3 regions of the Neobacillus solisequens genome follow, and region 2 is predicted to be linked to each of the others. Evidence: predicted binding sites of a transcription regulator. Region 2 holds the regulator's gene; each other region holds the start of a gene.
The links. Region 2 encodes Rex, which represses fermentation and respiration genes when NADH is low (regulators of the CRP and FNR family bind a similar motif). Its sites were predicted from a motif close to TTGTGAAATATTTCACAA; they were not measured.

Region 1 (10,021 bases), on a different contig from region 2:
TGCCATTGCTATCTTAACAGGCTTGCAGAAAAAGTATGAGGATTATCATGAAGTAACCTACTCAGAAGAAGCCATTATAGCCTGTGTAAACTTATCACAGCGCTATATCCAAGACCGCTTCCTCCCTGATAAAGCGATAGATTTACTTGATGAAGCTGGATCAAAATTAAATCTTTCTTCCGAATATAAGGATAGTGAAGATCTTGAGGCCCGTTTAGCGGAAATTGCTAAAGAGAAGGAAGAAGCTCTTAAACAAGAACATTATGAAAAGGCGGCAAAACTTCGCGATGAGGAAGTCAAATTGGAAAAATCACTAAATCAGGTATCGGGTATTAATCGTCCAGTTGTAACTGTCGCTCATATTCAGGAAATAATCGAACAAAAAACAGGGATACCAGTCGGAAAATTGCAGCTAGATGAACAAGTAAAAATGAAAAGCCTCGAAGAACATCTAAACAGAAAAGTAATTGGGCAAGAAAAGGCTGTACAAAAGGTTGCTAAGGCGATCCGTCGCAGCCGTGCCGGATTAAAGCCAAAAAATCGCCCAATCGGTTCCTTCTTATTTGTGGGTCCTACCGGTGTTGGTAAAACTGAATTAACAAAAACACTTGCTGAAGAATTATTTGGCACCAAAGAATCGATGATTCGTCTCGACATGAGTGAGTATATGGAAAAACACAGTGTTTCCAAATTAATTGGCTCACCTCCTGGTTACGTAGGTCATGATGAAGCAGGACAACTCACGGAAAAAGTCCGACGTAATCCATACAGTATTATTCTGTTGGACGAGATTGAAAAAGCACATCCTGATGTGCAGCATATGTTCCTGCAAATTCTTGAGGACGGCCGTCTGACCGACAGCCAAGGTAGAGTGGTCAGCTTCAAGGATTCAGTTATCATTATGACAAGTAACGCAGGAGTCGGATTAAAGCCTATCCATGTAGGATTCGGGGCAAGTGACACAGTGGAAGAAACAAGTATTATAGATTCTCTTGGCAGCTTCTTTAAACCAGAATTTTTAAACCGTTTTGATGCGATTATTGAGTTTAACTCACTAGATAAAACACACATCTTAACAATCGTTGATCTCATGTTGAATGAATTGCAAGAAACTTTACATGAGCAAAGTATCGAACTGGTTGTCAATGATGAAACAAAAGAAAAATTAGCTGAGCTTGGCTATCACCCAGCATTCGGGGCACGCCCACTCCGCCGAATCATCCAAGAACAATTAGAGGACAAAATTGCCGATTACATTTTAGAACAGCCTGATGTGAAAAAATTAATCACGATTGTAAAGGAACATGAATTGAAAGTTGTTTCCGAGGCTGTGTCTATTCACTAATAAAAAAGCGAAGCTGCATTATATCAGCAGCTTCGCTTTTTTTATAATTTCTTATCATCAATGGAATTCAACCATTGCTCAATGACATCGACGACCGATTCCACGCAGCCGTTTTCAAATGGAGAAATTAAATTGGCCGCTTCCACAAGCTTCGTAAACGACAGGCTACCGCCAAGGTTACACAACTTTACATAATCTCCCCAAGCTGTTTCTCTGTCCTCTCTTGATCGTTTCCAGAATTGGAACGCACAGATCTGTGCCAATGTGTAATCAATATAGTAGAATGGAGAATTATAAATATGCCCTTGGCGCTGCCAAAAGCCGCCACCCTCAAGATATTCATTTCCATCATAATCTTTATGAGGCAAATATTTTCGTTCAATTTCTCGCCATTGCGCTTTACGTTCCTTTGGTGTTGCGGTTGGATTTTCATATACCCAGTGTTGGAATTCATCCACAGAAACACCATATGGCAAGAATAGCAAAGCTTCACTTAAGTGAGAAAACTTATATTTATCCGTATCTTCCTTAAAGAAAAGCTCCATCCAAGGCCAAGTAAAAAATTCCATACTCATGCTATGAATTTCACATGCCTCATACGTCGGCCAATTATATTCCGGTATTTCAAAATGCCGGCTTGAATAGACTTGAAAAGCATGCCCTGCTTCATGGGTAAGCACATCGATGTCCCCTGAAGTACCGTTAAAATTAGAGAAGATAAACGGGGCTTTATAATTTTCAATATACGTACAATAACCGCCGCTTGCTTTCCCTTTTTTGGCAACGAGATCCATCAGGTTGTTTTCCTGCATGAATCTAAAGAATTCTCCTGTTTCCTTAGACAAATCCTCATACATTTTTTGACCATTTTCTATAATCCATTCCGGGCTTCCCTTTGGAATAGCATTGCCAGATTGGTATGAAAAGGACTCATCATAGAATTTTAATTGGTCCAAGCCAAGACGTTCCCGCTGACGCTCTTTTAATTTTGTCGCGATCGGGACGATATAGTCTTTTACCTGTTTACGAAAATTTGCCACCATTTCAGCATTATAATCGGTCCGCATCATACGGTAATATCCAAGTTCTACAAAATTTTGGTAGCCAAGCTTTTGGGCAATTTCTGTTCTAACCTTTACTAGGTCATCATAAATCCGATCCAGTTCATTTTCGCGTTGGCCAAAAAAGCCAAATTTAGCTTCACTTGCCCGCTTGCGCATCTCCCGGTCAGTAGATTCAATAAATGGATCGATTTGCGCCAGTGTCCGCTCTTCGCCTTCAAACTCGATTTTCGCTGATGCAACCAGCTTTGTGTATTCCGTTACTAAACGATTTTCCTTTTGGAGTAAGGGCACAATCTCAGGTTTAAATGTCTTTAGCTGACCTTCTGCCAAGGCGAAGAGCTGGCTCCCCCATTTTTTCTCCAATTCAGGGCGGAATTTGGAATCAACAAGGGCTTGGTAATAACTGGTGACTAACCCTTCCACTTCAGGCCCAATTTCATCCATGTAATCCTGTTCATTTTTATAAAATTCGTCATTTGTATCAATGGAGTGATGGATGGAACAAAGGGTAAACATTGTGCCAACACTATTGCGCAGTTGATTTATTTCATCCATTGCTTTGCTTTGTCCGTCAACTGTAGTTGAATTCTTAAAGCGATCTAAAATGGTTTCAAATTCCTCTTTTATTTCATCGAGATTAGGCCGTTTATATGTATAACTTTCAAAGCTCAATGTAACTCCCCCTTTTGGATTTACCAAATTTTTCAACCAATGTTTATTATACACTATTTTTTAGCCTTTTTTCACATAAAAAAAACGGCTCTTAAGCCGTTTAAAATTTACCTGCTGGAATTCCTAACTTTTTTAAAAGGTCGATTGCTTGTGATTTTTCCTCATCATTCAGACTAGACATAAGCTTATCAATCTGTTTGGCATGATCCGGGAAGATCTCCATAATCAACTCTTTGCCTTCATCGGAAATTTGCGCATAGATGACTCTTCTATCATTCGGACAAGCAATTCTCTTTAATAACCCCTTTTGTTCCAATTTATCAACAACATAAGTAATACTGCCACTTGCGAGCAGGATTTTTGCTCCTATCTGCTGCAACGGTTGGTCTCCTTTATGATAAAGCAGTTCCAATACCGCGAATTCAGTTGGATTTAGCCCATTTGCTTGAATGACTTTATTTACATGTTCATTAATCGCCTTAAAGGCCCTTGATAAAACAATAAAAAGTTTTAAAGATTTTTCTATAGAAGCATTTTCCATATTATTTCATCCTTTTTGGTGGTGAATTGAATTTGATCCCTCATCTGAAATTATCTCGATTTCAAAATTATTATAAAAAAAAAACACCTTTATGTCAATTTTTCAGGAAAAGGCAAGAATATTTTTAAAATATGTTATAAAATAGGAAGGGTTCGACGGAACAGACTTTATTATGAGGTATTCACATGAAAATACGTAAAGGGAATATCCCTATTTATATAATTATTGTCATCATACCAGTCATTATTTTAAGTTTATCTTCTTTTTTTAAAATCTTACATGATAATCAAGTTAACAGAAAAAATGATGCACTATGGATTGCCTCGGTTTACCAAAAAAACTGGGATCAATTTATCAGCGAAACAACAACAAGCTTAAAAATTCTCTCGTTATCTGCAAAAGAAAATTTGGATTCTCCCCAAAAAATGCAGCCACTGTTGATTAAAGTCTATCAGGATGATCTTAGATATGGAGGATTATTTTTACTCGATCCTAACGGGAATCTAATGACTGGTACTGCACCTCTTCGCGGAGAACGGAATTTTACAGACTTGAAATTTATCCAGGAAGTGATCCAAACCAAGGATACAGTTATTTCCAACCAAGTCGAGATTCTTCAAAACAACCAGAGAATAATAGGGTTGGCTACTCCCGTGCTTGATGAAAACCACCAGTTACAAGCTATAATTGTAGCTGACTTACGTATGGATTATATGAAAAATTTAATGAGAGTACTGACTCCAGATACAAAATTAATGGTTATAAACGATGAAAGTACACCTATTATTCAATTGAATACTAATAATATTGAAACAAACCAGACCGAAAACTGGGTTACTCAGCCTATGGATCATCTCCCCTGGTGCATAAAAGTAAAAATTGCTGATATTAGCCCTAGAAAAGTGTCAGCCAAGTTTCTTCAATTATTTATTATGATATTCATTGTTGCCCATTTGCTTTACCTGTGTATTCAATATATTCTATTAAAAATTCAAACTTTAAAAGAACGAAAACAGAATGAACTTCAAAAGCTCGAATTGGTAGGAACACTAGCTGCCAGCACGGCCCATGAAATTCGTAACCCATTAACCGGTGTAAAAGGCCTGATACAGCTCTTAAGTGAAAAATATACAGATAAACAGGACAGCTACTATTTCGAAGTGATTAATTCCGAGTTAAATCGTATAAATGAAATTGTAAGTGAATTTTTGATCTTAGGTAAACCCACAGCACAATTAAGAGAAGATGTTAACATAACCGCAACACTGAATGAGTTAAAACCCATTATCATTTCAGAGGCAAATTCACGGAATATTGAATGTGTCTGGACCATTTCACAAAATTCCATTATGGTTGAGTGTATAAAGGATCAGTTAAAGCAAGTAATACTCAACTTAACGAAAAATGCAATTGAATCCATCGAAGAGACAGGGATGTTACAGATCAACCTTGAGTCGAAGGGAAAATGTTGTATATTGGAAATTACCGATAACGGAAAAGGAATTTCAAAAGAAAATTTAGATAAGATCTTTCAGCCTTTCTTTACTTTAAAAGAGACTGGAACTGGCCTTGGCCTAGTTATTTGTAAACGTATTGTTGACTCTTTTGGTGGTACGATTGAAGTAAAGAGTACTGAGTTTGTTGGTACAACCGTTACTATTATATTGCCATTAAAATTAAACCATTGAGGCCGAAACGGTCTCTTTTTTCATATATTTCGAAAATAGAAACAATTTGTTTCTCAAATTGGATTTGAGGTAGTAAGATAAGAATATCAAATTGTAAAAAGGGGGGTACCATGAGTAATCAGCAAGCAGCCTTACCTACATCCACTCCAAGACAAACAGAAGGAACTATATACAAAATTCTGATGATTATTGGTCTATGCCATTTATTGAATGATGCCATTCAGGCAGTAGTACCTGCGATGTTTCCAATTTTGGAAAAGACCATGGGTTTATCATTTACGCAGTTGGGCATTATTGCCTTTGCTCTTAATATGGTTTCGTCCGTTATGCAGCCTATTGTTGGGATCTTCACAGATAAAAAACCAATGCCTTTTGCCTTACCCATTGGGCTAACTTTTACCTTGGTGGGTGTGCTTGGATTAGGTTTCGCTTCTAATTTTAGTTTCATCGTCTTATCCGTTATTTTCATTGGACTAGGTTCTGCTGTATTTCATCCGGAAGGCTCTAGGGTTGCCTACATGGCTGCAGGAAATCGCAGAGGTCTTGCTCAATCCATTTACCAAGTAGGAGGCAACACAGGCCAGGCATTGGCTCCACTGATAACCGCCTTAATTTTAGTCCCATTAGGGCAATTAGGAGCTTCCTGGTTCTCTATTGTTGCTGCTCTTGCCGTTATATTATTAATCTATATTGCTAAATGGTATAATCAGAGACTATTATCAACACCTAATCTTAGAAAGAAAAAAGCTTCCACCTTTCAAGATCAACCTGGATTATCAAAAGAGATTATCCGTGCCCTCGGGTTTATTTTATTGTTGATTTTTGCAAGATCCTGGTACATATCGGGAATGACAAATTTCTACGCCTTTTATGGAATGAAGGCGTATGCCTTGACAATTAAAGAATCACAGCTATTCTTATTCGCTTTTTTAGTTGCTGGGGCATTTGGGACCTTTTTTGGCGGTCCCCTTGCAGACCGGTTTGGAAAGAAAAAGATTATTTCATTTTCCATGCTGTCTACAGTTCCCTTTTCCATTCTAATCCCGCATATGCCCCAAATGCTGGCATTTGCATTCTTAATAATATCTGGCTTTATATTAATGACCAGCTTTTCGGTAACGGTTGTGTATGCACAGGAATTAGTCCCCGGAAAAATTGGGTTGATGTCTGGATTAACGGTAGGTCTTGCATTTGGTATGGGGGCTATTGGTTCGGTTGGACTAGGGTATATCGCCGACTTAATCAGCTTACAATCCATGATCAAATGGCTGGGGGTTCTTCCATTATTGGGATTAATCTCGTTTCTGCTGCCATCAGATCAGAAAGTGTGGGAATGGAATAAAAAGGCATGAAAAAAGGATGGGTGTGCCCATCCTTTATTTTATTTCTTGGATTTTTTGATATAATTCTTCTTTTTCCTCATCGGTCAACATTCTTTGCGCCATTGGGAACAGAACATTTTCTTCTTTGGCAAAGTGCTCAGTTAAGATAAAATATGCATTTTGAACTAATTGACCAAGCTCCTTTTTTTCTTCAGAGGTCTCGCCATTAGTTGCTCCTTCTAAAAACGCCTTGATATTCGCTTTTGCTTGATCATGTTCATACTCCATTACCGCAATAGGACCGGAAGTGGTTCCAATATAAACACCTAACATTGGGAATAGCACGCCTTCTTCCCGTTCTGAATGTGGGTCCAAATCCGCCTTAAATTGCTGTACCTTCGCAATCAATAATTCAAAATTAGGATCAATATCCTGTTCCTGCTCAATCCTTTGAGTCAATTGAAACAATTCTTCCAATTGAGCTAATAAAGGAGGATGCTCCTCTTTCAATTGTTTCAGGCCTTTGCTTAATTCAATATCCGGGCCGCCGCTGAAGGCACTCATACATCCGCTCATTTTTTTCACCTCTTGATCGATTTGTTGCCTCTAAGTATAAAATCTGCTATCAGCCAATGTAGTGAGGAAAGTCACATTCAAGTGAAATATTTATTTAGTTTGACCGGATCATAACAATTTTATAAAAATCTTCCATTTTTCAAAAAATTTTAACATTTATATTCAAAAAAGGTTGTAAAGTTTAATATAATAAAATCAAGACTATAACAAGGGAGGGAATATTTATTGAAAACACCGAATCACCATGATTTTTATCCAAAGGAATTAGTCCCAATTGGAGTAAATGATTTATGTTCATTAAAAAAAGCGGATGACTATTCACCAAGTTTAGCCGCCTCACATTGGCTGATTGCTGTTGAAGGTGTCCAGCTTCCGCAAGCAATGATTTATTATCACTGGAAAGTGAGTATATATCCTGCTGACAAAGAAGGAGATTTTGATTGGAAAAAACCTTACTTCTGTTCAGCAAATATGGAAAAAATGGACGATGCCATCTCACTTGCATCTACCCTTTACGATCTTAGTAAACTTGATCATTTAGCCTCCACTACAAAGCTAGAAAGAATTAGCTAGTCCTGAAAACATTCCCCTTCAGCTTCACCTTCTTTTTAACTTCTCATGTGAAAAAACGTACATATAGGAATCATGCAATTTTTAAGTTCAAATCTAGAATTTTATTAAATAATGCCTATGAAGTATTTTCCCCGCATAAATTTTAGTAACAGGGGGGAGTTTATGTTTAAATTTTTTTCTACTAAAAAAAGGTTGTTTGAAAAAGAAATGAAAACAGACTCCCAAATTCTTACTAAATTAGATCGTATTATCGAGTTACTGGAGCAAAACCAAAAGGAAAACAATGAAAAGAAGATTCATATTGATCATGTCCAAATTGATCATTTGGAAAACATTGTGTTTAAATTAGACAATTTGGAAATTGATGAATTAAGCGGGAAATTAATAATTGGAAATAATATTGGGAGTAACGGAGATCTATCCGACTCTCATATCTTTAAAATGGATAAAGAAAAAGTAAAAATGGATTCACGATCAGAAGCATCGAATCTCCAACCGAATATTTCAAAAACGGCAAAGGGTTTCTGTTTAAAAAATAATTTCAAATAGTGTCGTGAGCTAGACATTTTACTCACCTTTGATATCCGCAATTTTAATATCCTGATCTTCAATAATGGCATCAAAAACATCCTGATCATTTGTGGTATTTACGTTATGAACAAATTGATTTTGATTTCCAAACAAACTGCCTTGCGCATAATTAATTTTTTCATTTCCATCCATCCCCGTCACATGACCTTTTCCAACAAATACAGCACTATTTTGGAACATAGCATTAACATTAATGCTTTCAAGGTCGAGGCTCGAAGTATTCCCATTATCAGGTGTCTCAAACGATATATTTATATCACGGTCATCGATTGGAGTATCAATAAAATCAGGATCATTTAATATCGAGATGTTATGAAAAAGAAAATTAGATTGACCACTAATTTTACCGATGACACTATTTTCTTTCCCATGTGCACTCCAGCCAATCGCATGATTCTTTTCCCCAATAAAGATGCCTGATTGCCTTTGCATGGTTTGGACATTAATATTCCCTGCAAAATGAAATTGGGAGGATTTTAACATACTTTGCTCACCACACTTTAGTTATTATCTTCATCGCTTTCTTAAGGACTTATTTCTTGATATTGTACCCTATGTCTCAACATTAAGGATTGTGATGTATGCCTATTAAAAATACATCAATTGTGTCAATCGCCCAATAATTGAATAGGCTGTAATGAAGGGAAAGGAGAAAGGGTAAAATGATTGACATTTCATTTGGAAATATTTCAGTTGACAGTCTGGGAAAATCATCTGGTATTTTCATTGCCCATCAAAATAAACTTAAGAACTTTCAATTCGATAAAATCACTCATGAGACTGTCGGCACTCTGCTTGGTAATGAAAATAGGATAAGTTATAACCAGTGGATGCTTAGCAAGGAAAAAGGGGGAGTACAATAATTTATGGCTTCTCCAATCTTATCTCCCGTCTTCCATATCGGTACGATTAAAATTGGAAGTATAGAAGGTGCTTCTTGTTTTAGTATCGGGAACAATTTTATCGAAGACTTTAAAAATACAAAAAAACACAACCAGGGATTAGGGAATATTCACGGTGATCGAAACAACTTCGCCCATACTAGCGCTTCTCTGTCAGATTATGAACAAGAATCAATCAGTCAGAAAGCAGATAAACAACATAATATAGATCTGAAAAACAAACAACAAACCCTCGCATAAATAAAGGGTTTGTTGTTTGTTAAGCATTTCCTCCAATACTCGGTTTAAAATCCTGGTCGAAGATAAGTCCATCCATGAATTCAAAGCTATCTGCATTATTGGTAATATTTCCTGTGACAGCATTCAAACAGCCATAGATACCGCCAAAGCCAAGATTATATTTCCTGTTAGCATCCATCCCAGTAACAACAGCTTCCCCAACAAAAATGGCAGAGCTTGGTTGTGGGGAGTTTATATTCAGAACTCCTAAATTGATTACAGAAGGCACCTCTTACTCCTCTCCTTCGTTTTCTTTCCATTTTGTAATCCATCTTATGTTACATTTTTTATTCGGTGAAGAAGGTTACATGGCTGTTGTTATAAAAAGGTATGGCTGCCTTGAGCAAACCATACCTTTAATCATATTTATGCTAACCGAAATACAATCCCATGTCCGCCTTTTGGATACTCCCATTTAATATTTTGGTACGGACAGCCAATCCGGCAGCTGCCGCATTCATGACAGCC
Region 2 (10,021 bases):
CTTCAAGTGCTACGCGTTCGCCATTTTCAAGTACACGACCGGTTCCAACAGCAACGACTTTTGCTTCTTGTGGCTTTTCCTTTGCTGAGTCCGGTAATACGATACCGCTTGCAGTTTTTTCTTCTGTTTCAACTAGTTCGATCACAATGCGATCACCTAATGGTCTTAACACTTGTAACAACCTCCTCAAATATATGTGTTTTCGGTCATTATTAGCACTCGCTTATCATGAGTGCTAACACAATTATTATAATAAATAATCTACATATCTTTTGCAAGTATCACGCATAAAATTTTTATAAAAAATTTACCATTTTTTGCACCTTATAAAGTATGTGAAAACCAAATCATTCTATACATTCTTTTTTCTAAACAAGGGTTCAAGATTGAAACTGAGCTGTATTTACATGTAGAATGAGGAATAATGAATCATTTAATATTAAAAAATAGGGTTCAAAAGGGGTTCATCTTCTTGAAGAAAGAATATTGGTATATCCTTATCACTTACATAGTTATGCAGCTGTCCAGTGGCATTGGTGTTCCTGCATTCCAATATGGATTTCGATCTTTCGGGTTTGACATGCGCTTGGCAGTTCCGATCTGGCTCATCGCAAGTTTTTCACTTTGCTTAATCATTGTCCTGTTTCTGCTGCGAAAAGAAATAAAAGCTTTTCGTTTAAATGACAGGGATCGTTCCTTTGGGCAGCTTTTTGTATGGTCGATTCTTGGGTTTTTCATGGCCTATTTCTCCCAGTACATATCCGCTATCATTGAGCAAATGATTGGTATTAAATCAGGTTCAGAAAATACGAGGCAAATTATTAATATCATTGATACGTTTCCACTGGCGGTCATCGTCACTAGTATCATTGGTCCAATTTTAGAGGAAATCGTTTTTCGCAAAATTGTCTTTGGAGCATTTTATACCAGGTTTAATTTTTTCATTTCAGCCTTAATAAGCTCCGTTGTCTTTGCCTTAGCCCATATGGATTTTGAGCATATCTTGATTTACGCAGCGATGGGCTTTACCTTTGCTTTTCTTTATGTAAAAACAAAACGAATCATTGTACCCATTATTGCCCACGTATCTATGAATACATTGGTCGTTCTAGTTCAATCTGTTTACCGTGATGATATCGAAAGAATGATGCGTGAGGCGGAATCAGTTCAACATTTTATCGGAGGATTCTTATGAGACGTTCACCTATGTTTTCCGGGATTATATACCTATTGATTGGTAGCTTATTCACCTATTTCGCCATCCATGATGTGCAAGCAAATGGCTGGGGCTTTTTCAGCTATTTTCTAGTGATTTTGGCCACCTTTGACTTTGGTTCCGGTTTTAAAATGATTAGTTTTCATTTTAAGTTGAAAAATCAATTAAAAAAATAACAGAACTCCCCTTGTGCATTGAGGGGAGTTCTTTTTTATGCTTGATGTGATTTTGCCTTTCTATGGATAATCATTTTTTCTTTTCCGAGAATAAAGATAAAGAGGAAGGCGAGCCCTGCTGGTACCAGTCCCCAAGTAAAAGTATGAACGATTGAACTGGATAAGGCTTCGGTTATTTTTTCAAGAATTTGGGGAGGAATTTGGCTTCGGGCCTGTTCTGATAAAAACGCCCGGGCATCGTCCGTTGATTTTCCAGGTGGCATCGGGCCCATTCCGGTAAATGCATCCGTTAATTTGTCATTAAAAACATTTCTCTGGATCGTGCCAAAAATAGAGATTCCAATGGTCATCCCCAGTGACCGGATGAAGTTACTGGTAGACGTGGCAGAACCGCGCTGTTCAACTCCAAACGGATGGATAGCAGCCATACTTAATACTGAAAATGAAAACCCAACCCCTAATCCCACGACAATCATATAAAGTGTCAACAATGTCCTGCTCGTTTCCGGTGTAATGGTGCTAAGAAGCAGTAATCCGCAAATAAAAATGACACTGGACATAAACATGATATTTCGGTAGCTCAGTTTAGTTGTTAAAAAGCCGCCTACCTGTGCTGTTACGACGGATCCCAGCATCATTGGCAGTAAGACGAGACCCGAGTTCGTTGCACTTCCGCCATAAACTCCCTGGACAAAGATCGGGATATACACGGTGGCTGACATAAATGCTGCCCCATAAAACAACCCTACAATGGTGCTGCCGGCAAACAGCCGATTTTTAAACATGGTAAATGAAATGATTGGGTCCTTTACTTTTTTTTCAATGAATAAAAAGATCACAAACAGAATGGTAAAGCCTGCAAATAAACTTAATATAAGTGTGGAGTCCCATTGATATTTCTGACCTCCTAGCTCCAGTGCAAACATTAGACTAACAACCGCTCCAATCAACGTGGCGGCTCCCCACCAGTCAATGGATTGTTTTTGGTGGCTTGGTGATTCCTTATAGGAGATGAGGATAAAAATAAGCGAGAGTATCCCTAGAGGTAAATTAATATAGAAAATCCAATGCCAGCTGATGTGGTCGGTAATATATGCTCCAATCAGTGGTCCAAATATGCTCGACATTCCAAAAACAGCTCCGAACATCCCGCCCATTTTTCCGCGCTTTTCAGGTGGAAACAGGTCAAACATAATCGTAAATGCAATGGGAACTAGCGCGCCTCCACCTATTCCCTGTATTGCTCGGTAAATACTCAACTGGGTAATTGTCTCGGCCGTTCCGCATAATGCCGATCCGGTCATAAATAGAATCAGACCGAAGACAAAGAACCGCTTTCTGCCGTACATATCCGATAACTTTCCGAAAATCGGCATGCCCGCCATTTCCGCTACCATATAAGCCGAAACTACCCAAACAAAACTCTCGAGACCACCGAGGTCTCCGACAATGGTCCCCATAGCCGTTACGACAATCGTATTGTCCATGGAGGCCATTAAAATACTTAATAATAACCCTGCCACAACCAAGCCTAATTTACTTTCTTTTGTTGTCATCCTATTTCTCCTTTACCTTTTTGTCTTTGTTTTGACCACTGAACTCTGGTCAAGTTGTAAATCCGCCGTGTACTCGACCAGCCCTATCTCGCATCCTGGTCCAATCAACACCTTATTTCCGCGAACGATATCAGCCTTTGTATTTTCCAAATGTATATCGTCCCCTTCAATTACTTGGGCCGTTAACGTTCCTAGACTTTTTCCAAAAGGAAGTAACGAATTTTTCTTTCGTTTTACCATAATTCGCTCTCCTCCAATTTCAGCGGCCTTACTGTCACCGTACCGCAGGCCAATTTGGATGGTATCAGCTGAGAGGAGTCCCTTTATTTCAAATCCACCGCTGGAATCAAACGTTTCATACTCCACATCGCCATTAACAGTAAGTCCTCCTTTAATGGTGGCTGTTACACCCGTTAAACGTTCTCCCGCTTCGAGTTGACCTAAGATTTTGATTTTCTCCAAACGGGCTCTTCCGCCAATTTCCAAGGTACCCATCACAGTGGTATCCTTTGCCTCTAAGTCTCCTCTTACTTTGGCCTCACCCAGGACTTTTACCTTATCAGCCTTTACGTTTGTTTCCGCCTTACTCGTACCGTATACATGAAAAGCAGCACATTCCACATCCTGAACAATGGTACCTTCACCTCGGATACTGACTTTATCGTAGCTGCCTCCGCTATAACTTCCTGATCCATTGATGATTAAGTTTTCTATCTTGCTCATCCTTTTCCCCTCCTATTACACCCTTCTTGTTTCGCCGACTTCAGCTGACTTGTCGACGGTAAGTTCACCTGTATATTCGATTAAACCGATTTGACAATTCGGGCCAATTTTTACGTCATTCCCGCGAATGATCTTGGCCTTTGTATACTCCACCTCAATTTTGTCCCCTTCCATTAGGTCCGTCACTAATTGGTGGCGTGTAAAAGGTTTCAGCAAATTTCCGACCAGCGACTCTTTATACTCGACCCTAATGGTTCTCCCGCCTATTTCTTTTACATGGCAATTCCAAAAGATTTTTATATCCACTTCATCGGCATTTAACAATCCGCCAATAGTAAATTGAGCCTCTCCTTTAAATGTTTCAGCTTCACAATCGCCACCAACAGAAAGGGTCCCTTTCATTTGAATTTCCTCGCCTTTAAGCCAGCCACCTATAGAAGTTTGGCCCGAGATTCGCAGCTTTTCCACTTCTACGTTACCGTTGATTTTAGCGGTCCCTTCAACTAAGATTTCATTGGAGTTCACGTCCCCCTCCATTTTGCTCTTTCCGCTCACGATTACCTTTTCCGCCCGAATATTCCCTTTTGCTGTACCTAAACCATTGCATTCAAATTCATTGCAATCGATATCGGAATTGACGCTTCCTCTGCCGTTAATCAACACTTTGTCAAATTGTCCGCCATTGGATGATCCAATGCCATTTATATAAAGGTCTCCCTTTTTTTGCGTATCCATTTCCATTCCCCTTTTATAGTAATTTGGCTTTTAGTTCTTCCATGCAGCCCATCAATGGCAGGCGGGACACAACCTTTGTTCCCGTTTCAAAATGAATACTCTCCGCATTGATTGCTAATAGGCACGAAGAAACACCTAGCTTTCGGGTGATCACTAACTCACCGCTTTTTTGCTTAATCGTCGTTCGATTAGCTACTAGGAGCTGAACGATCATTCTTCCCTCTTCGAGATTTACCTCTCCGGACTGCAATAGCTTATCTAATACATATATTTCAAGTATTCTCGAAAAATTAAAGTCAGGACCATTTTTTTCAATATCCAGATATAGATTTATCGCTGTTTGCGAAACAGTGTTTCGTTTTACTAGTTCTTCAGCTGATAATTGTAGGTCTGTTACGCTTGGAGAAAACATATTGGCCAATTCATCCAACGATAAATTCTCCTTCATCGTTTGGATTTTTTCGATGCGTTTTAAGATCTTTTCTTTAGGAAAAAAAGTCTCCTGACCAGTAAAAGTGGACTTGCGAATAAACCATTCCTCGGGAATCAAGTCTTTTCGCTTCCAGCGATATAACTGCCCATATGATATTCCTGCTAAATCCAATAACTCTTTTTTAGAAATTAACTCCTCACTCATTTTTTAAAAACTCCTTTCCGATGACATTAATGTAACATAACACTGTTACGTTGTAAAGGCGTTGTTTTATCATTTTGTAAATTTTTTGGTATCCTACCAAAAAAAAAAGGCCGGACCATTAAAATGGGTCCGCCTCTATCCAGGAATACCGCCCATCAAAATGTTTTTTAGGAGGTACTTGCGATTTCTATCGGAATTCTCTCATCACTTTTTCCAAAACCCACCCTTCGAGGACCTCTCCCTTTTTCGGGTTAATAAGGGGTCTCTGTCTTACTCCTTTTTTTAGAAAAAAAATGGGCCCTCCCAATTATGGAAAGACCCATGGCAAAATTATTCTTCAACTTCTACTTCTCCAATTGATGGATAATGCTTTAAAAAGTACACCAATGATTGCAGTTCAACTGCTAAATCAATATGGTGAACCCGAATGGAGGCTGGAACATTTAATCTGGCAGGGGTGAAGTTTAAAATACCTCTGACCCCTGTATTCGCAAGGCGATCCGTTATCATCTGAGCAACAGGAGCAGGTACGGTTAAAATCGCAACCGAAATATCATCCTCGACCAAATGTTTTTCCAAATCATCCATGGACAGAACCGGAACATCGCCGATGGAAGTGCCAATTTTATCGGGTGAAACATCAAACGCGCACTGAATTTTCGTATTGTTATTTTTTAAAAAATTATAATGTAAAAAGGCTGTGCCCAAATTCCCTACCCCAATTAAGGCAACCTTCGTTAATTCGTCTTGATCCAAGGTTTTTCGGAAAAAGGACAATAGATAATTGACATTATAGCCGTAACCCTTTTTACCAAGGGCTCCAAAATAGGAAAAGTCCCTGCGAATTGTTGCGGAGTCTACTTTTACTGCCTCGCTTAATTCGGCTGATGATACTCGTTGCTTTCCGGAAGAATGCAAGTTTTGTAAAAATCGATAATATAAGGGTAATCGCTTTGCTGTTGCTTGTGGGATTTTCATTGTTTCATTCGACATATTACTCCTTCACCCCGCTAATCATTTTGTTTATATTCGATCAAGTCGTCTAAAATCGCCATTTTTGCCGCCGGATTTCTCCATTAAGTAGGTAGGGCCGATTACCATACCCTTATCCACTGCTTTACACATATCATATACCGTTAATGCACAAACAGACGCCGCTGTTAGCGCTTCCATTTCAACACCTGTCTGCCCTTTAGTCTTAACTGTTGCCTGAATTTGCAATGTATACTGATCGTTATCGCTTTCCCAGGAGAAAGTAACATTTATACCAGTTAATGGAATCGGGTGGCACATCGGGATGATTTCCCATGTCCTTTTCGCTGCCATCACTGCTGCCACTTGGGCAACTGCTAAGACATCGCCTTTTTTCATTTCCTCATTAGTGATTTTTTCATAAATTTCTTTACTCACAGTAATGCTAGAATGCGCAAGCGCTGTTCTCGCCGTTTCCGGCTTATCGCTTACATCCACCATCTTTGCTCTGCCTTCTTCATTAAAATGCGTAAACTCTGCCATAGTATAGTCCTCCAAAAAAAATGATACTATATTTTACCGTCTCTGTGTGTGAAAGTTTGAGCGAATGGTGATATTTTTTTCCAAAACGTACAATATCCTGCTTTATTGCCGTTATTTCAGGAATACGGTACACTATTCCTAGGTAATAGAGGTGAAAAAATATGATTTTATTACAAGTTAATCAATTACAAAAATACTTTGGTGCTGACCTTATTTTATCCAATATTAAGCTTGAATTACAAACGAGGGACCGTGTTGCCCTTGTAGGTCGTAATGGTGCTGGAAAATCCACCCTTCTAAAAATTATCGCAGGGCATCTTTCCCATGACGGTGGAGAAATTATCAAGCCAAAGGGTGTCTCGATCGGATACTTAGCGCAAAATACCGGGTTGGAATCAAGTCTGTCCATTTGGGATGAAATGTTAACCGTCTTTGAACATCTTCAGCAGCAAGAAAAGGCTTTGCGAAGACTTGAAGCGCAAATGGCTGATCCTGAAGTCTTTAATAACCCAACCAAATATGAGCGGATTTTAAAGGAATATGATCAGCTCCAGGTCACCTTTAAGGAACAAGGAGGCTATCAGTACGAAGCAGATATTCGGTCTGTCCTTAACGGTTTAAATTTTCAGGATTCTGCCGTTTCAATTTCCAGTCTGAGCGGCGGTCAAAAAACCCGCCTAGCCCTTGGTAAACTTTTATTAACAAAACCAGACATTTTAATCCTGGACGAGCCGACCAACCATCTTGATATTGAAACATTGTCTTGGCTGGAACAATACTTACAAGGCTATAGCGGAGCCATTCTGATTGTCTCCCATGACCGCTATTTCTTGGACAAAGTCGTTACCCAGGTCTATGAACTTTCCCGAAACCAAATTCAGCGGTTTACAGGCAATTATAGTTACTATCTGGAGCAAAAGGCTGCCAATTATGAACGCGATCTGAAGCTTTATGAAAAACAACAGCAGGAAATTGCATCCCTGCAAGATTTCATTCAACGGAACCTGGCAAGGGCGTCCACAACCAAACGGGCACAGAGCCGCCGCAAAAAACTTGAAAAAATTGAAGTGATGGACCGTCCGCTCGGGGATGAAAAATCTGCATCCTTTTCATTTGAAATTGAAAAGCAAAGCGGGAACGACGTACTGATGGTGGACTCCCTGGCAATTGGCTATGAGGGTGAGAAAGTTTCAGAGAATATCACTTTTCGAGTTTTTAGGGGAGAAAGTATTGCACTTGTAGGCCCAAACGGGATTGGCAAGTCCACCATGTTAAAGACGATTATTAAAAAACTTCCATCGCTTGGAGGAACGATTAACTACGGTACCAATCTTACTATTGGATATTATGACCAAGAACAAGCCAACTTAAAGTCCAATAAGCGTGTCCTAAATGAACTCTGGGATGACTATCCTCTTAAACCTGAAAAGGAAATTAGGACAGTACTGGGTAACTTCCTGTTCTCCGGAGATGATGTCCTTAAAACAGTCTCCTCCTTAAGCGGTGGTGAAAAGGCCCGGCTTGCGCTGGCAAAGCTAATGCTTGAAAAGGCCAACTTGTTAATCCTGGACGAGCCGACCAACCACTTGGACCTTGATAGTAAAGAAGTACTCGAAAATGCACTAGTTGACTATCCGGGAACGATTCTGTTCGTCTCCCATGACCGGTACTTTATTAACCGTATTGCCACTAAGGTGTTAGAGCTCAGCAAAACAAGCAGCACTGAGTATCTTGGAGACTATGATTATTATGTCGAAAAGAAACTCGAGCAGGAGGAACTGGCAGCATTAGCCCTTGCTGAATCACAGAAAAAGCAACCCAAGACTGAGATGGTGGAAAAGAATACGTACCATCAAGATAAAGAGTCAAAAAAGCTGGAACGGCAGCGGAAACGGAAGTTGGAAGAAATCGAACTTCGTATTGAAGAAATTGAAGAAGCCATCCAAGAGTACGAGCAGTTATTATGTGAACCTGAGGTCTTTCAGGATCATGAAAAGGTATTAGAAATTACGCAAAAAAATGAACAGGCTAAAGCCGAGCTTGACCTTTTACTAGAAGAATGGGCAAAACTGGCTGAATGAATAAAACCGGGCTCCATTAGCCCGGTTTTTTTACATAAAAAAGGTTATCCACTAAACAAAGAACTTTTTCCACAATTTTATTCACATTACCTTAGGTTTATTTTACTACATTCATTAAGCTTTTCCACATTATCCACAGTTTTAGTCCGTTTTATCCACATTATCAACAGAAATAGCAACCTTATCCACACTATCAATAATCTCCTCCCAATATTTATCCACAAAGGAACCATTTTAATCAATCGATTAATTAGTAATAACTATGATTAATCAATCGTTTGATTAAATTTCCCCTATTTATTCACAATTCAGTATTTATTACTGTTATAATTTCAATTAAGACATTGATGAAATTGGAGGGGAATACATGACACAAGTCCCAAAGATTAAGGTCTTGATAGCAGATGATAATTCCTTTATCAGAGAAGGATTAAAGATTATTCTCAGTACATATGACGAATTTGAAGTATTAGACACAGTCGGTGACGGTCAGGAAGCCCTCGATTACTGTCAAAAACACTCCGTTGATATTGCTTTATTGGATGTGCGTATGCCCAACATGAACGGCGTAGAAGCGACAAAACTAATAACGCAGAACACTGCTACAAAGCCCATCATATTAACTACATTTGATGATGATGAATATATTCTGGATGCCGTAAAAAACGGAGCGAAGGGTTACTTATTGAAAAATAACGAACCGGAACGGATTCGCGATGCCATCAAAAGTGTATTTAACGGGAATAGTATTCTTCAGGACGTTATTTTAGAAAAAATTAAGGCGAACCTAGTCGGGACGAGAGAAACAGAAACGAAGATTGATAAAAAGCTATTTACTGAACGTGAACAGGACATCATGTCGCTCATAGCCAAAGGATTTTCCAATCGGGAAATCTCCAAACAGCTGTTTATTTCAGAAGGTACCGTAGCGAACTACATTACTTCTATATTAGGCAAAACTGGCCTTGAACATCGAACCCAAATTGCCATTTACTATATCACGGGGAAAGTGGAGTAGCATGGAATTCTGGATCATTCTAACTAAGCTTGTCCTTATGCTTTACATTTCCATCCTCGGTGCACAATCCCATCATGCCCATATAGCATGGATGGTATTTGCCATGTTGCTCTATTTTTGCATCAATATTACCTTTCATATTATAAGAAAAACAATGATTCAAACAATCGTTCTTGTCTTGTCAGGCAGTCTCATTATCATGGCTTATCTTTCTATTTATCCGATCTTTATTATTCTTTTACCACTAACCTTATTAGAAATCTCTGCTCATTTTACTAATAAACGTTTTTTGATTTTTGCTGTCTCCTTTTTTCCAATCATCTATTTAGGAAAAGAGTTGCAGCCCCTTTATGGCATGGTTGCG
Region 3 (10,021 bases), on a different contig from region 2:
CATTTGCCCAGGCCATCACCAGAACCACTACAATTCCTAAAACCAGTTGATTTAAACAATCCCGCCAATTGACAAATATCTGCTTTTTTACTTCTATTTTATAGAGCTGTTGTTCTTTATTTTCATAATCAGAGATGAAGTTTTGATAATTCCTGCTAAAGATCCAATCACTAATTCCAAATACGGCATCTGTAAACTTATAATAAAGCTCATGCCTCCCCCTTTTTAACCGTTCATTTCTTGCTTTGGTGACCAATAAAGAAATAGCAGGTCCAACAAAAAGTAGCAAGCCGACTAAGACTGCTAATAGAATCGCAAATGGTACAGAGAAAATACCGATACTAATCATCATCATGACATAGATCACCAAAGAAACGACTGATGGAAAAATGGTTTTAAGATAGAAGTCCTGTAGATGTTCGATATCATTTGCCAGCAAACCGAGAATGTCCCCGGTACGAAATCTTTGATGTATAAGAAGTGCCTGCGGCTCAATCATTTTATAAAGCTTTACCCTCATGTTTGATAGAATTTTCAAGATAAGAGAATGGCCAGAAAGTCTTTCAACATAACTTAGAACAGCCCTTCCAATCCCAAAAGTACGTACACCTACAATTGGGACATACACCATTAAAATGGATTCAGGTTGGGTTGCAGCTTTTGATATGAGGTACCCTGATGTAAACATCAGCGCCCCACCGCATGCAATGGTTAGCGCCCCAAGGAGAATGGAAACAATAAAAAAATGGCGGTATTGACGAATATAAGGCAGAATCCAATTTTCATTTCCCACTTTTTATTCTCCTTCCTGACCTAAAACAAATTTATAATAGATTGATTGTAATGACATGAGTTGTTCATGGGAACCTTTTTCAACTATTTCTCCTTGATTCAAAACAAAGATTTCATCCATATCCGTCATCCAATGCAAACGGTGGGTAGCTAAAAACACCAATTTTCCCTGAAATAATTCCAACATGGCTGCCTTTATTTCCGCTTCCGTTTCAATATCTAAATGGGCCGTTGGTTCATCGAGCATAACAATGGGTCTTTTACTTAAATAAGCACGTGCAATGGCAATACGCTGTTCCTGTCCTCCACTTAGAGCCCGCCCGCCCTCACCAATGACCGTATGAAATCGTTCCGGTAAACCCTCAATCACATCTAGCAATCCCGCTTTTTGAGTGGCTATTTCTACTTCAACATCAGTAGCACTAGGCTGATAAAAACGAATATTATTCATGATAGTATCATTGAAAATATAAGGATGTTGTGGAATATAAGTAATTTGATTTTGCCAACTTTCATCAGTGAGCGTGGCTATACTTTGTCCATTTAGCTGAAAATTGCCCAACGAATGTGGAAGAAATCCGCTAAGCAAATCAATAAAGGTTGATTTCCCTGCACCACTCGCTCCGATAATTCCAATTTTTTTTGCTCCAGAAATGGTAAAATTAAGATCTTTTAAGCCAGTCCCCGGATGATCAGGAAATTGATAACAAATACCAGTGGCAGAAAAAGCACTATTGGGCTGCCATGATATTTCGGCTGACTCTTTTGGCGATAATGATGGGTAGCTTAAAATCTCCTTAATCTTAGATTCTGCATTTTTTCCATCAAGGGTTGCATGATAATCAGCCCCCAATTCTCTTACAGGCAGAAAATATTCAGGGGCCAAAATCAAAATAGTCAAAGCCGATTGCAACCCAATCGAACCATCTATTAGTCCGATCCCCAGAAATACTGCCACGGTAGCAATTGAGAGCATCGTAAAGAAATCTAGAGCAAATGAGGATAAGAATGCAACCTTCAATACAGCCATTGTTGCGCTGCGATACCGTTCGCTTACCAAGGCAATTCGATCAATATGGGCTTTACTTAAACCTAAATATTTTAATGTCTCCACCCCTCTTAAGGAGTCGACGAAATAATTGGATAAAGCTTGATAAGAATCAAATTGTTTATCAGCTTTAGATTTAGCTGCCAACCCAAGAAGAATCATAAAAATAATGAGTATGGGCATTGCCAAAATTAAGACGATAGCTGAACGAAGATTTTCAAATAAGATAAACAGGACTATCGCCATAGGAATAAGCAGCATGTTGATGGACTTGATATAGATGATTTCCAGATAGCGTCGAAACTTCACAATACCTTCCATTACCAAAGTTACAGTTTGGCCAGAACCCTCATTTTTTACAAACCGGGGTCCCAACTGAAATATTTTTTGTAGTAAAGACTTCCGCAAAATTTCTCCCGTACTGGCAGCAAAATGAAAAGCCATTCTCTTTTTCCAGATGGTAATTAGTTGGCGAAGCATGAGTGCCAATAGGAATGCTGCTAAAAATTTAATCACATCATGAAATAAATCTCCTCTGAAAAGAGAGGAGATTGCAGCTGACAAGCAATATGCCTGGATTATGATAAATCCACTTTGGAAGGTAGTGAACAAGACCAATTTTGTCATATAGGTTTTTGCGCCTTTGTAAGTGAACATATCTTTATTCATTAGTAAGTTAGATGCTCCTTATCCGTAACGCGTTTACGGAAAATGTAGTAGCTCCAAATCGTGTATCCCAATACAAATGGCAGAATGGTTAACGCTACAATTGTCATGATCTTTAGCGAATAACCTCCGCTGGATGCATTGTACACCGTTAAATCGAAGGCTTTATTAATGGAACTGATCATTACCCGTGGGAATAGACCTGCAAAGATCACACAAACTGTAAACGCTAAGCCCAATCCGGACATCGTAAAGGCCAACGCCTCGCGTTTTTGGGTAATAAACAAATAGGCAAATACATAAGACAAAACAATAAGAACAACAAGTACTATCTCCGGGATGAGATGCTCATCAAAAATATCCGTCATAAACCATGATAATACCGCGAAAACAGCTAAAGCTCCTAATACAGCCAGTGTCACTTTCTTTGCCAAATGGTTGGCTCTTTGCCTGATTTCTCCATCCGTTTTAAGTGTAAGGAAAAACAGTCCATGCAGAAAGCATAACAGCGTGACAGTCACTCCACCCCAAATGGAGTACAAATTAATAAAATCTGTGAATCCAGCATTCATATTCATATCTTTATGAATTGGCATACCTTTTAGCATACTGGTAAATAATACTCCAAGTAAGAATGGCGGAAGCAGACTGCTAACAAAAATCACCCAATCCCAGGTATTTGTCCACTTCGTATTTTTCACTTTTCTACGGAACTCAAATGATACTCCACGACCAATAAGGCAAAGCAATACGGCTAACAAAGGGAGATAATAACCACTGAACATCGTTGCATACCAATTTGGAAATGCCGCAAAGATGGCACCCCCTCCAGTCAGCAACCACACTTCATTGGCATCCCAAAATGGTCCAATCGTATTGACCATGACTGTTCGTTCACCTTGACTTCGTGCCAATAAGCGTGTGGACATTCCAACTCCAAAATCAAAACCCTCAAGGAAGAAAAAACCAATAAAGACTACTGCAATCAAAACAAACCATAATTCACTTAATTCCATGTTAAGCACCTACCTTAAATGGGTCAGTTGAAGGTTTAGCGTCTACTGCTTGAAGTACTTCAGGGCCCTTTTTAATTTCACGGATCATTAGATATACCATGACCACCAAAAGAATGGTAAATACTAACAAATACATAATAGTAGAGAATAATATCATTCCTGCTGGGACATTCGGCGAAATCGCATCAGCGGTGGTCATCAATCCAAACACTGTCCATGGCTGTCTGCCCATTTCCGTCATCATCCAGCCGGCAGTATTAGCCAAGAACGGAAAAGCGATGGCCGGCAATAAAAACTTTAAGAACAAAGGACTGTTTTCAAGGCGTCCTTTTCTCCAGAGATACATTCCTATAATCGGTAATAGAATCATAGCCACCCCGAAACCAATCATGAACCTAAAGCTCCAATAGGTGGTTTTAACCGGTGGAATATAGTTCGTTCCTTTACCAACCACAGAATCATATTTCGCTGTATATTCTTTTTGCAGGGTTTCCATTCCTTTTAAGCTACCTTCAAATTTGGAATAGGATAAAAAGCTTAAGGCATATGGGATATTAATTTCAAATGAATTTTCTTTATTTTTTGTATCGATAATAGCTAATGCTGACCATGGCGCGGGATCTGCAGTGTCTTTCCAGATTCCTTCTGCAGCAGCCATTTTCATCGGTTGCGTTTTCACAAGATATTGCGCTTGGGTATGTCCGGAAAGTGCTACCCCAATACTGCCGATTAAACCGATGATTAAGGCGATATTCATAGATTTCTTATAAAATAAAATATTTCTTTTCTTTAATAGGTTAAAAGCACTGACTCCAGCTACAAAGAATGCTCCTGTACATAGGGCTCCTGTAATAACATGAGGGAATTCTACCAATAACTGTCCATTAGTAATTAGTGCTAGAAAATCATTCATTTCTGCCCGACCATTATTCATTTTAAATCCAACAGGAACTTGCATAAATGAGTTAGCTGTTAAAATCCAAATAGCAGAAAGAGTGGTTCCCAATGAAACAAGCCAAATACAAGCAAGGTGGAGTTTTTTCGAAAAGCGTTCCCAGCCAAAAATCCAAAGACCGATAAAGGTTGATTCCATGAAGAAAGCTAATAGTGCCTCTATCGCAAGCGGCGCACCAAAGACATCCCCTACAAATCTTGAATAATCCGACCAGTTCATTCCAAATTGGAATTCCTGAATAATTCCTGTGACAACCCCGACAGCAAAGTTAATTAAAAACAAGTGCCCCCAAAACTTTGCCATTTTTTTGTACATTTCGTCTTTTTTGACGACGTACATGGTTTCCATTAATGCGACGATGAGGACAAGCCCAATTGATAGTGGAACAAAGAAGAAATGAAATATGGTTGTCGCTGCAAATTGGAGTCTTGCCAATATAACCGGATCCATCGTTTAACACTCCCTTTTTTTAATATTAACATAGTGCAAATAGTATTATGCTCATCATTTCACAATGATGATTAATATTACATATGTGTGAACGAAAACACACATATAATGTGATTTAAATCAATTTAATTATATCAATATTTACCAGTGTAACCATTGTAACTTGTGTCAAATTTGTTACAAATATCACAAAGTAAATAGGACAGCAATCACATTGCTGCCCTTCTTTTTAAAGTAGGCTGTGTTAAAGAACAGTGTTGATTTTTTACACTTTGTTGATTGGAGCGGAAGGTGCGAAGACTCCTCGAAAATGCTAACGCATTTCCTTCGTGCGTGGGCGAATTCTAGGAAGAAAATCAACGTCCTGTGGGAGTACGGTTCTGGAGAGACCCCGCAGGCGCAAGCGCCGAGGAGGCTCGCCGAAACGCCCACGAACCGCTTGCACCTGGAGCGCAAATCAACAGCCAAGTTTAACTGAGCCTTAAAGTAAAATAGGACTATTATCGCGGTTTAACAGATGATTCTTGAGTATACCAATTTTCTTTGGAAACAATATTGGAAACAGTTAAGATAAGTGAAGGTATTCTTTCGACATCAAATACAATGGCACCAATTTTCTTTGAAAACATAATAAAAGCATCTCCATGAGGAAAACCTGTCAGATCTTCTCCAATATGCAGCAATGACATTACTATTTCTTCTCTTTCGTCAGTGTCGATGAGAATCTGTGGTGAGAATCTTAATATCCATTCCTCTCCTTCTATTGAAAATCGATACACTTATCCTCACCTCGGGTAAGAAGTATTTGGTAAATTATACATATGAACAAACTAACTTTTTATGTTAAATAAAATGAAAATAATCCTTTATTAATCGGCTTTTCCTACTGCCTTTTCTTGACTGTTTTTTGGCATTATTGTATATTTAAAGCATCATGTAATCGAATACAATTAGCATCCTGATCGACTTCCAGTTACATGGTAAATATTTTTATCTTTGGACTTACATAAGGTGTCCTGAAAGGCTTAGGAGGAAGAAGTACATGCAAAACGGCAAAGTTAAATGGTTCAACAATGAAAAAGGCTTTGGATTTATCGAAGTTGAAGGCGGAGACGATGTATTCGTACACTTCAGCGCTATCCAAGGAGATGGCTATAAGTCATTAGAAGAAGGCCAAGAAGTTTCTTTTGAAATCGTTGAAGGAAACCGTGGACCTCAAGCATCTAACGTAGTTAAACTTTAATTTTTCAACCTTATAATGAAAATGCAAAGGCTGACAATACTGTCAGCCTTTTTAATTTTCCCGGACCTGTTACATAAGTTTGTCACCATATTCCCTTAGTTTTTCTCCAACAGTGCATTGAGAAATGCAGAATCGATGCGCTGTTCTTCGTCCATTTTCATTTTTTAGTGTTTTATGAACGAAACAGCCCTCGCAATATTGTGTCATTAACTTTTCAACCTGGCTAAAAAGCTCCATTCTGCTTGTTTGTTTCAATGATCATTGGCACCCCACTTCCTATAAAATTTGTGTCTTTGCAAAGATTTCTTTTCCTTCTAAGGCCTGTGTTGCCAATTTATCCGCCTCTTTATTTTCATTCCTTGATATTGGAGTATACTTTGGTTTAATTTTCATTGATTTTATTTTTTCTTCAATCCGATCTAGCCAGCGGTTAAGCGTTTCTTCATAGCAGGGCCAATCTCCTTCAAGCTGCTTTAACACCACCTGAGAGTCACCTTTGAACTCACATGAAAGATGGTGAACACCGAGATCTTCTAAAATTCTTAAGCCATAATAAAAAGCAGCGTATTCCGCTTCGTTATTCGAATCCATCTCATCGAACCGTTCATTGGCGCGAATTCGATATTTCTTTTTCCCTTGCTTAAAGAAAATAACCACTCCAAGACCTGCCTGATTCGTTTGCTTTTGGAACCCCCCATCAAAATATACGGTAATATCCTGAGGTTCCTCTTCTATTTCCGTTAACAGCTTTTTCATTTCTTTTAAAATCCATGATGTACCATTCTCATCATAAAAATACAAATCGGATATTTTACCTGTCTGCTCAAGTTCATCTCCCATTTGAACTGCGACATCACCGGAGATCCATTCAGAAGTGCATTGAACTTTATCATTACTTTTAAGTTTATACATCCATTCAAGCCTATATTTCATTTTTTTCAGCCTTTCGAAAAATTTTATTTTTAACACTTTTTGAAATTATACTTGCAATTACAATGTAAATTTATCACACGATAATAATATTATATGATAAAATTTTAGTTATATTTGGAAATGGAATCGGGGGCTATTTCATCATGAAAAAACCTATTTTCGCAGACATCAGTTTATTGTTAGTAACACTCGTATGGGGCATGACCTTTGTGGTTGTCCAAAATGCCATTAGTTATTTGGATCCACTTGCATTTAACGGAATCCGATTCATTATTGCCTCTGTTTTATTAATTATCATACTACTTCTATTTGATCGGAACCAATTAAAACAGCTGAACTGGAAAATGATGGCATCTGGTGTATTCATCGGTTTCTGGCTTTTTCTGGGGTACATTACCCAAACAATTGGATTACTTTATACTACCACTTCAAAAGCGGGCTTTATTACCGGACTTAGTGTGGTTCTAGTACCTGTATTTTCCATGTTGTTATTTAAACAGATACCAAGAAAAAACGGTATACTTGGCGTTTTAACGGCAACTATTGGATTATTTTTACTTACTATGACAGATATCTCTGCATTAAATATTGGCGATGGTCTTGTATTAATTTGTGCAATCAGTTTTGCTTTGCAAATTATTTTTACTGGCAAATACTCAAGTCAATATCCTTCGCTTTTATTAACCGCCATTCAACTGACAACGGTTGCTGTGCTCTCTACCATTTCTTCCTTTTTATTTGAGGATTGGAAGAAGTCATTTAATTTGGATGTATTGTTATCAGAAGATATTATTTTTGGACTAATAATTACTAGTATATTTGCTACAGCTATTGCCTTTCTTGTACAGACAAACTTTCAAAAATACACCTCCGCCACGAGAGTTGCGTTAATCTTTGCGATGGAGCCGGTATTTGCTGCCATTACCGGATACTACTGGGCTGATGAACGTTTAACTCAAAGTGCCTTATTTGGCTGTATGTTAATTTTTCTAGGGATGATTTTCTCTGAACTGCCTTCGGATAAAATCCCTCTCTTAAGAAAACGCAACAGTATGGAAAGTTAAGAAACTCCCTCAAATTTGGGAGTTTCTTTTTATATTGCCGCTATTTCATTTTCCTTCATAAATTTTAAGACATCTTTTCTCGTTTTTAATTGTTTAGAAATAAATGTCTCGAGCAATAAAACATAGAAACTCCCATCAAAACTTTTTTGTGCCTTTAAAGTCATTTCAATCGCTGCATTTATTAACTCATCGGAAGCATTCGTATAATGTTTTCCGAAGTATATAAACCCGACAGCGTCCTCTTGAAATTGAAAACCCTTTCCTTTCAAGTAATGCAAATAATCTTCCACAGTTTGCACTTAACACAACACGCTCCAAACTTTATAAAATATTCCTTAAAATCTTACCTTAATTTTAGGCCATTTTCTATCCTTTTTTGTTGCTAAATGACCAGCGATCCCCACCAATACTCCTAACAGGGCACCACCAATCACTTCTTCAGGCTTATGACCTAAAACTTCTTTTAACTTTGGAGCATCTTGTTTGAATTCTACACTTTCATTTTTTTGAATTTTTTCAATCAACTCATTCATTGAATTAACTTTTAAGGTAAGTTCGCCTGCTTGCCGCCTAACCCCCTGTGCATCGTACATGACAATTAATCCATATATAAGGGAAAGAGCGAAATCCATCGTTGGCACGCCCCGTTTAAGGGCTATATAAGTAGTTAGAGTAGATACACCTGCGGAATGGGAGCTGGGCATACCACCTGTTCCAAAAAATAAATCAGGTCTCCATTCTTTCTTTTTAAAAAAGTGTAAGGGAATTTTTAAGCCTTGGGCTAGTCCAATACTAAACAGGGCTAAATATACAGCTTTGTTCATCTGATCACCTCTTCCTTATTGTGTGGTGTTTGAATGACTTTTATTAATATAACTGGTCATACTAAAAAAGTGGAGGTGACGTTCGATGAGTAAAAAAGGAAATACAAGCCGTGGCGTAAAAGCACCTGGTGTTAATCCACAAGGCTATGGACAGGATGCGGAATTTACGGAGGAACCAAAAAGCAAGTTAGAAAATGCAGCTAAAAAAGCTAACACTAAATAATAATGAAGAAACTGGCTGTCTTTAACGAGCGACAGCCAGATCTTTCACTTAGGGATTTGTTGATTCAACAGGAATTTGCCAAACCCAATTGGAGTTTTATAAGTCTCTTTCCAAACTTCCAATAAATTTGCATTTCGGAAACTATATCTTAAATCTCTGGCATTACATTCAATAAACATGGGAAAACCTTTTTCTGTAATCCCGATGTCCAAACCTAAATCAACCAGGAACGGTAACCGATTGCTTAACTGATCTGCTATGGCGAGACTCAAATACTTGATCTCGTCATAAACTTGTTTATATTGTAATTGTGGATGGTCTTCAAGGATTTGATTAAGCGAATAACAAGTACCTCCTCTGGCAACATTTGTTACAAAGTTGCCTACCCCCGCAACTTTTGCTACCATACCGGTAACCTGCCATTCTCCCCATTCATTCCTTTGCACGGATACACGTATGTCAAACGGATTTTGTTGAAACGTTGCCAAATTTATTCTTTCTTGGATTAAGTAATAATTCCGTTTTGTCTTTACAAGTTTTGACACTAAGTCTTGAATGGTCATGATTTCTTCTTTATAAGAATCACCACAGAGAGAGGTCAAAATCCAATGACGATTATTTAATTTAGTGAGTTTCTTATTCCTTTTTCCTAAAGTTCCCTTATTTGGTTTTACAATAAGTTCTTGATATTTATTTATCATGTCATATAAGTGTTCTTCATTTACAATTTGAGTTTCTGGAAGATGAGGAATAAGTTGTTGATTTTCCATAAGTATTTGATGAATGTAAAGTTTACCGTAACAATTC

Region 1: a site for Rex is predicted at 7,268-7,285, ahead of ACI3K6_RS06005 (hemerythrin domain-containing protein). Genes of this name have one in related genera too.
Region 3: a site for Rex is predicted at 5,102-5,119, ahead of ACI3K6_RS00715 (cytochrome ubiquinol oxidase subunit I). Genes of this name have one in related genera too.

Annotation. Positions count from the first base shown of each region.
Region 1 is NZ_JBKFGJ010000004.1:48,025-58,045, reverse strand. Features, by position in the region: gene ACI3K6_RS06030 (ATP-dependent Clp protease ATP-binding subunit) at 1-1,345, shown strand, start outside; gene ACI3K6_RS06025 (M3 family oligoendopeptidase) at 1,387-3,081, opposite strand; gene ACI3K6_RS06020 (MarR family winged helix-turn-helix transcriptional regulator) at 3,182-3,622, opposite strand; gene ACI3K6_RS06015 (ATP-binding protein) at 3,808-5,310, shown strand; gene ACI3K6_RS06010 (MFS transporter) at 5,421-6,662, shown strand; gene ACI3K6_RS06005 (hemerythrin domain-containing protein) at 6,687-7,208, opposite strand; gene ACI3K6_RS06000 (hypothetical protein) at 7,434-7,781, shown strand; gene ACI3K6_RS05995 (hypothetical protein) at 7,944-8,330, shown strand; gene ACI3K6_RS05990 (hypothetical protein) at 8,349-8,855, opposite strand; gene ACI3K6_RS05985 (hypothetical protein) at 9,035-9,235, shown strand; gene ACI3K6_RS05980 (hypothetical protein) at 9,239-9,514, shown strand; gene ACI3K6_RS05975 (hypothetical protein) at 9,534-9,782, opposite strand; gene ACI3K6_RS05970 (ferredoxin family protein) at 9,920-10,021, opposite strand, start outside.
Region 2 is NZ_JBKFGJ010000027.1:79,915-89,935, forward strand. Features, by position in the region: gene groES (co-chaperone GroES) at 1-172, opposite strand, end outside; gene ACI3K6_RS21705 (CPBP family intramembrane glutamic endopeptidase) at 473-1,195, shown strand; gene ACI3K6_RS21710 (YdiK family protein) at 1,192-1,392, shown strand; gene ACI3K6_RS21715 (MDR family MFS transporter) at 1,428-2,948, opposite strand; gene ACI3K6_RS21720 (cytoplasmic protein) at 2,961-3,671, opposite strand; gene ACI3K6_RS21725 (polymer-forming cytoskeletal protein) at 3,687-4,406, opposite strand; gene ACI3K6_RS21730 (YhbD family protein) at 4,420-5,043, opposite strand; gene ACI3K6_RS21735 (redox-sensing transcriptional repressor Rex) at 5,374-6,036, opposite strand; gene moaC (cyclic pyranopterin monophosphate synthase MoaC) at 6,067-6,558, opposite strand; gene ACI3K6_RS21745 (ABC-F family ATP-binding cassette domain-containing protein) at 6,720-8,639, shown strand; gene ACI3K6_RS21750 (response regulator transcription factor) at 9,007-9,657, shown strand; gene ACI3K6_RS21755 (sensor histidine kinase) at 9,659-10,021, shown strand, end outside.
Region 3 is NZ_JBKFGJ010000002.1:54,017-64,037, reverse strand. Features, by position in the region: gene cydC (thiol reductant ABC exporter subunit CydC) at 1-793, opposite strand, end outside; gene cydD (thiol reductant ABC exporter subunit CydD) at 797-2,509, opposite strand; gene cydB (cytochrome d ubiquinol oxidase subunit II) at 2,509-3,522, opposite strand; gene ACI3K6_RS00715 (cytochrome ubiquinol oxidase subunit I) at 3,524-4,927, opposite strand; gene ACI3K6_RS00710 (hypothetical protein) at 5,428-5,706, opposite strand; gene cspD (cold-shock protein CspD) at 5,970-6,170, shown strand; gene ACI3K6_RS00700 (zinc-finger domain-containing protein) at 6,240-6,407, opposite strand; gene ACI3K6_RS00695 (ribonuclease H family protein) at 6,447-7,103, opposite strand; gene ACI3K6_RS00690 (DMT family transporter) at 7,247-8,167, shown strand; gene ACI3K6_RS00685 (DUF6123 family protein) at 8,197-8,466, opposite strand; gene ACI3K6_RS00680 (divergent PAP2 family protein) at 8,503-8,991, opposite strand; gene sspL (small, acid-soluble spore protein L) at 9,077-9,214, shown strand; gene ACI3K6_RS00670 (YheC/YheD family endospore coat-associated protein) at 9,259-10,021, opposite strand, start outside.